DNA from 3 places in the Pantoea sp. X-Soil-ISGK-285 genome. Region 2 is predicted to be linked to each of the others. Evidence: predicted binding sites of a transcription regulator. Region 2 holds the regulator's gene; each other region holds the start of a gene.
The links. Region 2 encodes sigma-54, which starts transcription at its own class of promoters, with help from an activator protein. Its sites were predicted from a motif close to GTTGGCACANNTTTCGCTNT; they were not measured.
Positions count from the first base shown of each region.

Region 1: glnA (glutamate--ammonia ligase) is a predicted target of sigma-54. The motif match lies at 1,918-1,937, and genes of this name have one in related genera.
Region 3: glnK (P-II family nitrogen regulator) is a predicted target of sigma-54. The motif match lies at 1,764-1,783, and genes of this name have one in related genera.

Region 1 covers NZ_AP035938.1:4,035,587-4,039,564, reverse strand. Annotated here, with positions in the region: gene glnL (nitrogen regulation protein NR(II)) at 1-219, opposite strand, end outside; gene glnA (glutamate--ammonia ligase) at 359-1,768, opposite strand; gene typA (ribosome-dependent GTPase TypA) at 2,207-3,978, shown strand, end outside.
Region 2 covers NZ_AP035938.1:441,059-445,036, forward strand. Annotated here, with positions in the region: gene rapZ (RNase adapter RapZ) at 1-244, opposite strand, end outside; gene ptsN (PTS IIA-like nitrogen regulatory protein PtsN) at 292-771, opposite strand; gene hpf (ribosome hibernation promoting factor) at 924-1,211, opposite strand; gene rpoN (RNA polymerase factor sigma-54) at 1,233-2,666, opposite strand; gene lptB (LPS export ABC transporter ATP-binding protein) at 2,715-3,440, opposite strand; gene lptA (lipopolysaccharide ABC transporter substrate-binding protein LptA) at 3,446-3,978, opposite strand, start outside; gene lptC (LPS export ABC transporter periplasmic protein LptC) at 3,972-3,978, opposite strand, start outside.
Region 3 covers NZ_AP035938.1:1,032,763-1,036,740, reverse strand. Annotated here, with positions in the region: gene tesB (acyl-CoA thioesterase II) at 1-2, shown strand, start outside; gene amtB (ammonium transporter AmtB) at 53-1,339, opposite strand; gene glnK (P-II family nitrogen regulator) at 1,374-1,712, opposite strand; gene AC6I8B_RS04730 (SmdB family multidrug efflux ABC transporter permease/ATP-binding protein) at 1,970-3,745, opposite strand; gene AC6I8B_RS04725 (SmdA family multidrug ABC transporter permease/ATP-binding protein) at 3,738-3,978, opposite strand, start outside.

The sequences.
Region 1 (3,978 bases), 480 kb from region 2:
GCCAGCCTCAAGACTCTCGCGCATCACCTCGATATTCAGCGAAAAGTAGCCGGTTAATTCCGGTAACGGCGTGCCGAACAATTTGCGTGAGCTTTGCGCCAGTAATTGCTGCGCCGCCGGGTTGGCGTAATGAATAACCAGATCGTTATCCACCAACAAAATACTGTTAATTAACGCGTTGAGAATCTGCCCTGCATCGGGCAGAGAGCCAGTTGCCATACAACGTTCCTCTGCACTAAAGAGGTGCATTTTAGTCTTTAAGCCGAAAAGAGGGCGAATGAACGGTGAATTCGCGGAGAAAAAAGCCCATCCGAAGATGGGCTAAAAGTTTCCACGGCAACAAAAAACGTCTGACCAGTTAAACGCTGTAGTAGAGCTCGAACTCAACCGGGTGTGGCGTCATGCGAACGCGATCCATCTCTGCTTTACGCAGTTCGATGTAAGCATCGATCGATTCGTCAGTGAATACTCCGCCGCGGGTCAGGAACTCGCGATCTTCGTTCAGTGCATTCAGCGCTTCTTCCAGAGAGCCTGCAACTTTTGGAATCTCAGCTTCTTCTTCCGGTGGCAGGTCATACAGGTTCTTGTCCATCGCATCGCCAGGATGGATTTTGTTGATGATGCCATCCAGGCCAGCCATCAGCAGTGCGGTGAACGCCAGGTATGGGTTAGCCGCTGGATCCGGGAAGCGCGCTTCGATACGACGCGCTTTCGGGCTGGCAACAACCGGAATACGGATTGAGGCTGAACGGTTACGGGCAGAGTAAGCCAGCATAACCGGTGCTTCGTAACCCGGGACCAGACGCTTGTAAGAGTTGGTGGTCGGGTTCGCCAGGGCGTTGATCGCTTTAGCGTGCTTGATGATACCGCCGATGTAGAACAGCGCCATTTCAGACAGGCCGCCGTACTTATCGCCGGCAAACAGGTTCTGGCCACCTTTGGAGAGTGACATATGGCAGTGCATGCCTGAACCGTTGTCGCCAAACATAGGCTTCGGCATAAAGGTCGCGGTTTTGCCGTAAGCGTGCGCAACGTTGTGAACCACATATTTGTAAATCTGAATTTCGTCCGCTTTTTTGGTCATGGTATTGAAGCGGGTTGCCACTTCGTTCTGACCCGCGGTCGCCACTTCGTGGTGATGCGCTTCAACAACCAGGCCCATCTGCTCCATGGTCAGACACATGGCAGAACGAATGTCCTGTGATGAGTCAACCGGTGGAACCGGGAAGTAGCCGCCTTTCAGACCTGGACGGTGACCTTTGTTACCGCCTTCGTACTCTTTACCGGTGTTCCATGCCGCTTCGATATCGTCGATAGCAACGTGTGAACCGGACGTCGATGAGCCGAAACGGATGTCATCGAACAGGAAGAATTCTGGTTCTGGTCCAAACAGTACGGTATCAGCGATGCCGGAAGAGCGCAGGAAATCTTCAGCGCGCTTAGCGATAGAGCGTGGATCGCGGTCGTAGCCCTGCATGGTGCCTGGCTCGAGGATGTCACAACGGATGATCAGCGTAGAATCTTCGAAGAAAGGATCCATGACCGCCGTGGTGGCGTCAGGCATCAGCACCATGTCTGATTCGTTAATGCCTTTCCAGCCGCCGATAGACGAACCATCGAACATTTTGCCTTCTTCGAAGAAGTCAGCGTTAACCTGGTGAGCAGGGATCGTAACGTGCTGTTCTTTACCTTTGGTATCGGTAAAACGCAGGTCAACAAACTTAACTTCATGCTCGTTCATCATCGAGAGAACGTGTTCAGCGGACATACTCAACTCTCCTGGAAATGGTCTTTCATTATCTACATGGCGAGGAAACGTCGTTTCCGGAATACGTTGCGGGAAAACAACTCCCTGACCAACCTCTTCCGGCACGCTCTTCAACCGACATCTGTCTGGCGTTTACGCTTGATTTAGATAAAGCGAATTCTGTGCCAACTTTTTTGATGATGCTTAAATCGCCTTGTGGTGCACCTTTTTGTCATAAAGCGGCTGCACCACGATCGTTTTATTGCACCATTGTGGTGCTTAACGGTCGTCTGATGGCACTATTTTGGTGCATCAGACCAACTTAGTGCATTTTCTGCACCGGTAACAGGGCAAATTGGTCTCCATGCAATAAACTTTCAGTGAAAAGTGTGATCGTGTTCAGTCTTCCGCTTAATCAGTGTACAATAACGCGCTATTTCTAATGCCTGAGGCAAAGCTGTGATCGAAAATTTGCGTAACATCGCCATCATCGCGCACGTTGACCATGGAAAGACCACCCTGGTTGACAAACTGCTGCAACAATCCGGTACTTTTGATGCCCGTACCGAAGCAACAGAGCGCGTGATGGACTCCAATGATTTGGAGAAAGAGCGTGGGATTACCATCCTCGCAAAAAACACCGCCATTAAGTGGAATGACTACCGTATCAACATTGTTGATACCCCAGGACACGCCGACTTCGGTGGTGAAGTTGAGCGCGTCATGTCCATGGTGGACTCGGTGCTGCTGGTTGTAGATGCGATGGATGGCCCTATGCCGCAAACCCGCTTCGTGACCAAAAAAGCGTTCGCGCATGGTCTGAAGCCGATTGTGGTTATCAACAAAGTAGACCGCCCTGGTGCGCGTCCGGATTGGGTTGTTGATCAGGTCTTTGACCTGTTCGTTAACCTGGATGCTACTGATGAGCAGCTCGACTTCCCTATCATTTTCGCCTCTGCGCTGAATGGTATTGCTGGTCTTGAGCACACCGACATGGCTGACGATATGACCCCGCTGTATCAGGCGATCGTCGACCACGTTGCACCTCCGCAGGTTGAGGCTGACGCCCCACTGCAGATGCAAATCTCTCAGCTTGACTACAACAACTACCTGGGCGTGATCGGCATCGGCCGTATCAAGCGCGGTAAAGTTAAGCCTAACCAGCAAGTCACTATCATCGATAGCGAAGGCAAAACCCGTAACGGTAAAGTCGGTAAAGTCCTGACTCACCTGGGTCTTGAGCGTATCGACAGCGACCTGGCAGAAGCGGGCGATATCATTGCTATCACCGGTCTGGGCGAGCTGAACATCTCTGACACCATCTGTGATCCACAGAACGTGCAGGCGCTGCCAGCACTGAGTGTCGATGAGCCAACAGTTACCATGTTCTTTAACGTCAACACCTCACCGTTCTGCGGTAAAGAAGGTAAGTACGTGACTTCACGTCAGATCCTTGAGCGTCTGAACAAAGAACTGGTTCACAACGTGGCACTGCGCGTTGAAGAAACTGAAGATGCTGACGCGTTCCGCGTATCAGGTCGTGGTGAGCTTCACCTGTCAGTTCTGATCGAAAACATGCGTCGTGAAGGTTTCGAACTGGCGGTATCCCGTCCGAAAGTTATCTTCCGCGAAATCGATGGCCGTAAACAGGAGCCATTCGAGAACGTTACGCTGGATATCGAAGAGAACAACCAGGGTTCAGTCATGCAAGCCATGGGTGAGCGTAAGGGCGATCTGAAAAACATGGATCCGGATGGCAAAGGCCGCGTACGTCTCGACTACGTGATCCCAAGCCGTGGCCTGATCGGCTTCCGTAACGAATTCATGACCATGACTTCCGGTACCGGTCTGCTCTACTCTACCTTCAGCCACTACGATGACATTCGTGCGGGCGAAGTGGGCCAGCGTCAGAACGGCGTACTGATCTCCAACGGTCAGGGTAAAGCAGTTGCGTTTGCACTGTTCAGCCTGCAGGACCGCGGTAAGCTGTTCCTGGGTCACGGTGCAGAAGTCTATGAAGGCCAGATCATCGGTATTCACAGCCGTTCTAACGACCTGACAGTTAACTGCCTGACCGGTAAGAAACTGACCAACATGCGTGCTTCAGGTACTGATGAAGCCACGACGCTGGTTCCGCCAATCAAGATGACCCTTGAGCAGGCGATCGAGTTCATCGATGATGACGAACTGGTAGAAGTTACACCACAGTCAGTGCGTATCCGTAAACGTCA
Region 2 (3,978 bases):
GCTGAGGGGAAAATGTATCAGGCAGATTATTCAGTGCGGTTTCAAAAATTTCCGGGGATTCGGGCATATTACGCACGTCGATGCTGACCGCCGCCGAAATATTGCGCTCAGCCAGCGAGTTAGCTAACTCAGGCAGCAGCACGACCGGCAGGTTATCAACGCAGTAGAACCCCATATCTTCCAGCGCACGGAGCGCCACTGACTTCCCCGAGCCTGAACGACCGCTAACGATCATCAGCACCATGACCTTCTCTCCCGTTTTAAAACCGGCACCCGGCCGGTAAAGACGCGTTACTGATCCGACTGGACTTCCGTAATAATGGCATAGAGCTCTTCATCACTCTGCGCTGCGCGCAGACGACGGCAAACCGTTTTATCTGCCAGACGCTTTGCCACCAGTGACAGGGTGTGCAGATGTGTTTTGCACTGGTCAGCCGGGACCAGTAAGGCAAACAACAGATCGACCGGCTGGTTGTCGACGGCATCAAACGCAATCGGCTGTTCGAGGCTGATAAACACCCCAACCGCGCGCAGCGTATCCTCTTCCAGCTTGCCGTGCGGGATGGCTATCCCGTTACCAATACCGGTACTGCCCATGCGTTCGCGGGTCAGGATCGCTTCGAAAAGCGTCTGGTGCGGCAGGTTGAGCTGCTTAGCGGCCAGTTCGCTGATGATTTCCAGCGCACGTTTTTTGCTCTGGCAGTGGACGCCGCTGCGGGTGCAGTCTGGCGAAAGCACTGTGCTCAATTCCAGTGTGAGATCGTTGTTCATTATCGTTTCACTTGCGTGTTCACCAGGCCATTCACCGCCAGCGCGTATTGACGCGTGTGACAAACGGCGCCTGCTCAGATGACAAAACGGGGCGGATTATCCGCCCCATCCTGTCGGCTCTGCGCGCCAGGCGCGCGTCGCTAGCGTGAAGGTTAGTGTTTTTTCAGTTTATCTTTGTGTTTGGTCAGCTGACGGGTGAGCTTATCGATCAGTCCGTCAATGGCCGCATACATATCTTCCGCTTCGGATGTGGCGTGCAGCTCGCCACCATTCACGTGTAGTGTTGCGTCAGCCACCTGCGTGACTTTCTCAACCTTCAGGACAATATAGACCTGATTGATATGTTCAAAATAGTGTTCCAGTTTGGCAAATTTACCGTTGACGAATTCACGCAGAGGTGGAGTGATTTCAACGTGTTGCCCGGTCAGGTTCAGCTGCATAGGTCTTCCTTCTCATTTCTTTCAAACCAGTTGTTTACGCTGGTTCGATGGCGGGATGGATAAAGACTCACGATATTTGGCGACGGTACGCCGTGCCACCATGATCCCCTGATCAGATAACATGGAGGTCAGTTTACTGTCGCTCAAGGGTTTGGCTGGATTTTCCGCCGAAATTAATTTTTTCACCAGGGCACGAATCGCGGTAGAGGAGGCTTCACCGCCACCTTCGGTATTCACGTGACTGGAGAAAAAGTACTTCAGTTCAAAAATGCCACGCGGGCTGTGCAGATACTTCTGCGTGGTAACGCGGGAGATGGTCGATTCGTGCATCTCAACGGCCTGGGCGATATCCGCCAGCACCATCGGGCGCATAAATTCTTCACCCTGCTCGAAAAAGGCCTGCTGCTGCTCAACAATACAGCGCGTCACTTTCAGCAGGGTATCATTGCGGCTTTCCAGGCTCTTAATCAGCCAGCGGGCTTCCTGCAGATTACTGCGAATGAACTGGCTGTCGCTGTCGTTTCGCGTCGCGCCGCTCATTGCCGCATAGTGCTGATTGATCTTCAGGCGTGGCACGCTATCGGCATTGAGTTCAACCGTCCAGCGGCTGCCGATCTTACGCACCAGCACATCGGGAATGACATATTCTGGTTCGCCGGTGTTGATCGACTGACCCGGACGCGGGTCCAGCGACTGAATCAGCAGCATCGCCTCTTTCAGCACCTCTTCTTTGAGGCGTGTGACCCGCATCAGGCTGCGGAAGTCATGGTTTGCCAGCAGATCGAGATGTTCGCTGACGATCAGACGCGCCTCTGCCAGCATCGGCGTTTCGGGCGCATATTGTGAAAGCTGCACCAGCAGGCAGTCACGCAGATCGCGCGCGCCAACACCAATCGGGTCAAAGCGCTGGATGCGTTTCAGCACCGCTTCAACTTCATCCGCTTCGAGCTCATCATCGCCAATGCTGTCAAGGATCTCCTCAAGCGAAACGGTGAGATACCCGGTGTCATCAATAGCATCGACAATAGAGGTGGCAATGGCGCGATCGGTATCGCTGAACGGCGTCAGGCCGACCTGCCACATCAGATAATCCTGCAGCGACTGGGTTGTTTCGCCCTGATAAACCGGTAACTCATCATCCTGGTAATCGGTGCCGGTGCCGGAAGGCGTACCCGCGGTGTAGATCTCATCCCAGGTCGCATCCAGCGGCAGTTCATCAGGCATCTCTTTCTGCTCAAGCGCTTCGCGTGTATCCAGCGCCTCGGCCTCTGAAGACTCCCGTGAATCGATCTCTTCATGCAGGTCAGTCTGCTCAAGCAGCGGATTACTTTCCAGCGCAAGCTGAAGCTCCTGCTGGAGTTCAAGCGTAGAGAGTTGCAGCAGGCGAATCGCCTGTTGCAATTGCGGAGTCATTGCCAGCTGTTGGCTGAACCTGAGTTGTAAACCTTGCTTCATAGACAGGATGATCGTTCCCAGGTAAACATCGGTATTAACGACACCTTATCAGAGTCTGAACTCTTCACCCAAATAAACCCGCTTAACCTGCTCATCCGCAAGAATTTCATTCGGTGTGCCGTGTGCGATCAGGTGCCCCTGGCTGACGATATAAGCCCGCTCACAGACCGCTAACGTTTCGCGTACGTTATGGTCGGTAATCAGCACACCGAGGCCGCTGTCACGCAGATGCTCAATGATCTTCTTAATGTCGATAACGGAGATGGGGTCAACACCGGCAAAAGGTTCATCCAGCAGGATAAATTTAGGATTAGCCGCCAGCGCTCGCGCAATCTCAACACGACGTCGCTCACCACCCGAAAGTGCCTGGCCCATGCTGTCGCGCAGGTGCTCAATGTGAAACTCTTCCATCAGCTCACGGGCACGATCCTGGCGTTGCTCTTCGGTCAGATCGTCACGGATCTGCAAGACCGCCATCAGGTTATCGTAGACGCTGAGGCGACGGAAGATCGATGCCTCCTGCGGCAGATAGCCGATGCCACGACGCGCACGGGCATGCAGCGGCAGGATGCTGATATCTTCATCATCAATAATAATGCGGCCAGCGTCACGCGGCACAATGCCCACTACCATGTAAAAGGTGGTGGTTTTACCGGCACCGTTCGGGCCCAGCAGGCCGACAATCTCGCCGGATTTTACCTGCAGGCTGACATCTTCTACCACGCGACGGCCCTTATATGCCTTCGCCAGGTTTTCTGCGATTAATGTGGCCATAGCTATCAGTTACTCTTCTTTCCGCTGTTGGACGAACCTTTGTCCTGAAGTTGCGACGGCACCAGTACAGTCGTGACGCGCTTGTTCTGGCCCTGACTGAAAGCCTGCATTTTCTGCTCTTTCACCAGGTAGGTAATACGATCGCCTTTGATGTTGCTGTCCTGCTGCTCAATGAACGCATTGCCGGTCAGTTCAACGAAATCATTAGCCAGTTCATAGTGCAGTTTTGCGGCATGGCCCTGCACCGGCTTACCGCTGTCCTGCATCTGATAGAAGGTGGCGGGATTACCGTAGGCGTCAACGATGGTTTTCTTGCTGTCGCCGCCCGGACGGGTCACCACGACTTTATCTGCCGTGATTTTAATTGAGCCCTGCGTCACGATGACATTGCCGGTAAAGGTCGCGACATTGCCTTGCAAATCCAGCGCCTGATTCTGCGAGTCAATATTGACGGGCTTGTCCGAGTCACCGGTCAGAGCCAGCGCCGGAACGCTGGTTGCCAGCAGCATGCTGGCCAGTAAAAGCTTCAGGCTATTTT
Region 3 (3,978 bases), 590 kb from region 2:
AAAAAAAGGGGGCGATTACTCGCCCCCGGTTGATCTTTTCACTGCCCATCCGTTACTGGTTGTAAGCATTCTCGCCGTGGCTGTTTACATCCAGACCTTCACGCTCATGCTCTTCCGGAACGCGCAGACCGACAATCAAATCAGCCAGCTTGAAGCCGATGAAGGCGACAACGCCCGACCAGACGATAGTCAGGCCCACGCTGAAGAGCTGTACCCAGACCTGATGGCCCATAGTGACACCCTCTGCGTAGCCTACGCCGCCCAGTGAAGAGGAGGCAAACACGCCAGTCAGGATACAGCCGACAATGCCGCACACGCCATGCACGCCGAACACATCGCAGGGATCATCCACGCGCAGCCATTTTTTCAGGGTGGTCACGCCCCACAGTCCCGCCAGTCCGCCAACCAGGCCGATAATTAATGCACCGCCGACGCCGACGTAACCACAGGCAGGCGTAATCGCTACCAGCCCGGCAATAAAGCCTGAACAGGCACCCAGCAGCGAAGGCTTACCACGTACCGCCCACTCGCCAAAGGTCCATGACAACACGGCGCCCGCTGTGGCGACAACGGTGTTCAGGAAGGCCAGCGCCGCGATTTCGTTTGCTGCAGAAGCAGAACCGGCGTTGAAACCGAACCAGCCGACATACAGAATGGCGGTGCCGGTGAATACCATTGGCAGGTTATGTGGTTTGAAGGCCTCTTTACCAAAGCCGGCACGTTTGCCCACCAGATAAGCGCCCACCAGACCGGCGACAGCGGCGTTGATATGCACCACGGTGCCGCCAGCAAAGTCCAGCGCGCCATCCTGTGCCAGGAAACCGCCAGCCCACACCATGTGCGCGATAGGCAGGTAAGCCAGGGTCAGCCAGACGCCGACAAAAATCAGTACGGCAGAGAAACGGATGCGTTCTGCGATAGCACCGACAATCAGGCCCACCGTGATACAGGCAAACGAGGCCTGGAACGCGACGTGAATATATTGATAGAAGCTGCCCATGACGGCGGTCAGCTGAATGTTTTTCAGCATCACCCAGTTAAAGCTGCCAAAGAAGGCGTTGCCTTCACTGAACGCCAGTGAATAGCCGTAAACCATCCACAATACGCAGACCAGTGAGAAGGTGACGGCAACCTGGGTCAGCATCGACAGCACGTTTTTACCGCGAATCAAACCACCGTAAAACAGCGCGATACCTGGAATTGACATAAACAGCACCAGCGCGGTGCAAATCATCATAAATGCGTTATCAGCCTTGTCCGCAACGGCAGGCGCAGCCATCGCGAGTGAGGGTAACAGTGCCAGGCTGGTGAGGCCCAACTTAGCGAAAATTTTATTCATTTTTATTCCATCCCATCACAGTACTGAGTCTTTATTACAGAGCGGCTTCGTCGGTCTCGCCGGTACGAATACGGATGACGCGCTGCAGTTCAGCTACGAAAATTTTACCGTCGCCAATTTTGCCGGTGTAAGCCGCTTTACTGATGACATCCACCACTTCGTCTAACTGATCGTCGGCAATAGCGATATCAATTTTGACCTTAGGCAGGAAGTTCACGCTGTACTCTGCGCCACGATAAAGCTCTGCATGGCCCTTCTGACGGCCAAAACCTTTCACTTCGGAGACGGTCAGTCCCTGAATGCCGATAGAGGATAAAGCTTCACGTACATCCTCCAGCTTGAATGGCTTAATTACGACGGTAACCAGCTTCATTGGATCCCCTCCAGCGAGTAAATAGGTAACGTTTACGGACACGCAGGGATATAAGCAAAGCCTGTGCCAGAGTGTGAAAATGACGGTAATACGTTGTTCAGGCGAGACGCGACAAGGGATGCTTTAAAGAGGATGGGAAACAGAGAGGCCGTACAGGGGAAATTGCAGCGGAGGGCTGCACTCCTTTGGTGCTTCAGGCGTCAAAGGAGTGCATTTATACAGATTAATCTGATAAAGGTGCGCAAAAAAGGTGCAACTCAGCCTTCAGTTGTTACAGCGACGCCCGATACCAGATCTTCACCTGCCTGCTGCAGCTGATACATCTGCCAGTAACGTCCCTGCATCGCCAGCAGTTGCTGATGCGTACCCTGCTCAACCACACGACCACGATGCAGCACCAGAATCTTGTCTGCTTCAATAATCGTTGAGAGGCGGTGAGCAATCACCACCAGCGTGCTGTGCTGGCGCAGCGTCTCAAGCGTCTGCTGAATGGCCTGCTCGGTGCCGGAATCAATATTGGCCGTCGCTTCGTCGAGGATCAGTATCTGCGGCAGATCAACCAGCACCCGGGCCAGTGCCAGCAGCTGCTTCTGCCCGACCGACAGATTATTGCCCTGCTCGCCCAGCCGGGTATGTATTCCCTCCGGCAACGCATGCGCCAGCGGAGCCAGCTGCACCTGTTCCAGCACCGTCCAGACGGCCTCTTCGCTGATGTCGCGTCCCAGCCGCACATTCGCCAGCAGCGTATCGGCCAGCACCACCGGATCCTGCTGCACCATCGCGATACCGCGCCGCAGCACGGCATGGCTCAGGTCACTAATGGGTCGATCATCAATGCGGATCTCGCCACGCGTTACCGGGTAGTAACCCATTAACAGGTTCGCCAGCGTGCTTTTACCGCTGCCGGTATGTCCCACCAGCGCCACAAACTCGCGTGGGGCAACCTCAAGATTGATATCACTGAGCACATCGCGGTTTTCACGGTAGGCAAAGCTCAGATTGTTCAGGGTGATACGACCTGAAGCCAGCGGTTGCTGATCGGCACCATACTGCTGCTGTGCGGCATCCATCAGTTCGAAAATACGCTCACCTGAAACTACCGCCTGCTGCAGCATCGATTGCTGAGTGGTCAGCTCAATCAGCGGCTCATTCAGACGCCCCAGATAGGTAATAAAGGCATAGAGTACCCCCACTTCAAACACGCCAGGCATCGAGAAACTAAACAGGATCAGCAGCCCACACAACACCATCGCTGAAAACAGGCTCAACAGCGGACGCAGCAGAAAACCATCCAGACGCAGCGTTTCCATACGCGCCAGATAGTGAGAGCGGCTCGCTTCGCCCATTCGCTCACCAAATCGCGCCTGCTGACGAAACTGCTGGATCACGCTCATACCGCTGATCACTTCGTTAAAGCCATTATTGATGTCTGCCAGATAGCTGCGAACCCGACGGGCAATGGGCGTGCTGTAACGCTGATAGATGAACATCACCACCAGTACCAGCGGAAAGATCATCATCGCCACCAGCGCCATGCGCCAGTCAAGGCTGAACATCGCCACCATCATGGCGCCGACCAGTGCGGCACTGCGCAACACGGTTGAAACCACCGTGACGTAGAGATCGCGGATGACTTCGGTGTCGTTAGTCACGCGTGAAATAATCTGCCCGACCGGCTGGGTATCAAAGGCACTCAGCGGCTGACAGAGTGCGGCATTCATCACGTCACTGCGTAACCGCTGTACCACACCGATAGCGGCTCGGTTAAACAACAGCGCCTGCCAGTAGTGCAGCCCGGCGGCCAGCAGCTGTAGCAGGATAAAACTGACTACCAGTCCTGCGACCACTCCCCAGGGCATCTGATGTTTCGCCACCAGGTTGTCGATAAAATAGCTGACCAGAACCGGTCCGGTCACTTCCGCCGCGGCAGCGATCCACAGCATCCCTACCGCCAGCGACAGGGATTTGCGCCACGGCTTACCGTAGCTCAGCAGACGCTTCAGGGTAGGCCACAAGCGTGCAGACTTAGCCATGCGGCACTCCTTTCTCATTTTCATCATCATCCAGCGCCGCTTCCAGTTGCTGGTAACGGTACATGTCCCGATACCAGCCAGCACTGCCGGTCAGGGCGTCGTGGTCGCCCCGCTGCGCCACTCTGCCCTGCTGCAGGACCAGGATTTCACTGGCTTCCGTCAGCGCCGATAAGCGGTGCGCGCTGATAATCAGCGTGCGTCCCTGCCCCCAGATGCGCAGGTTATGCAGGATT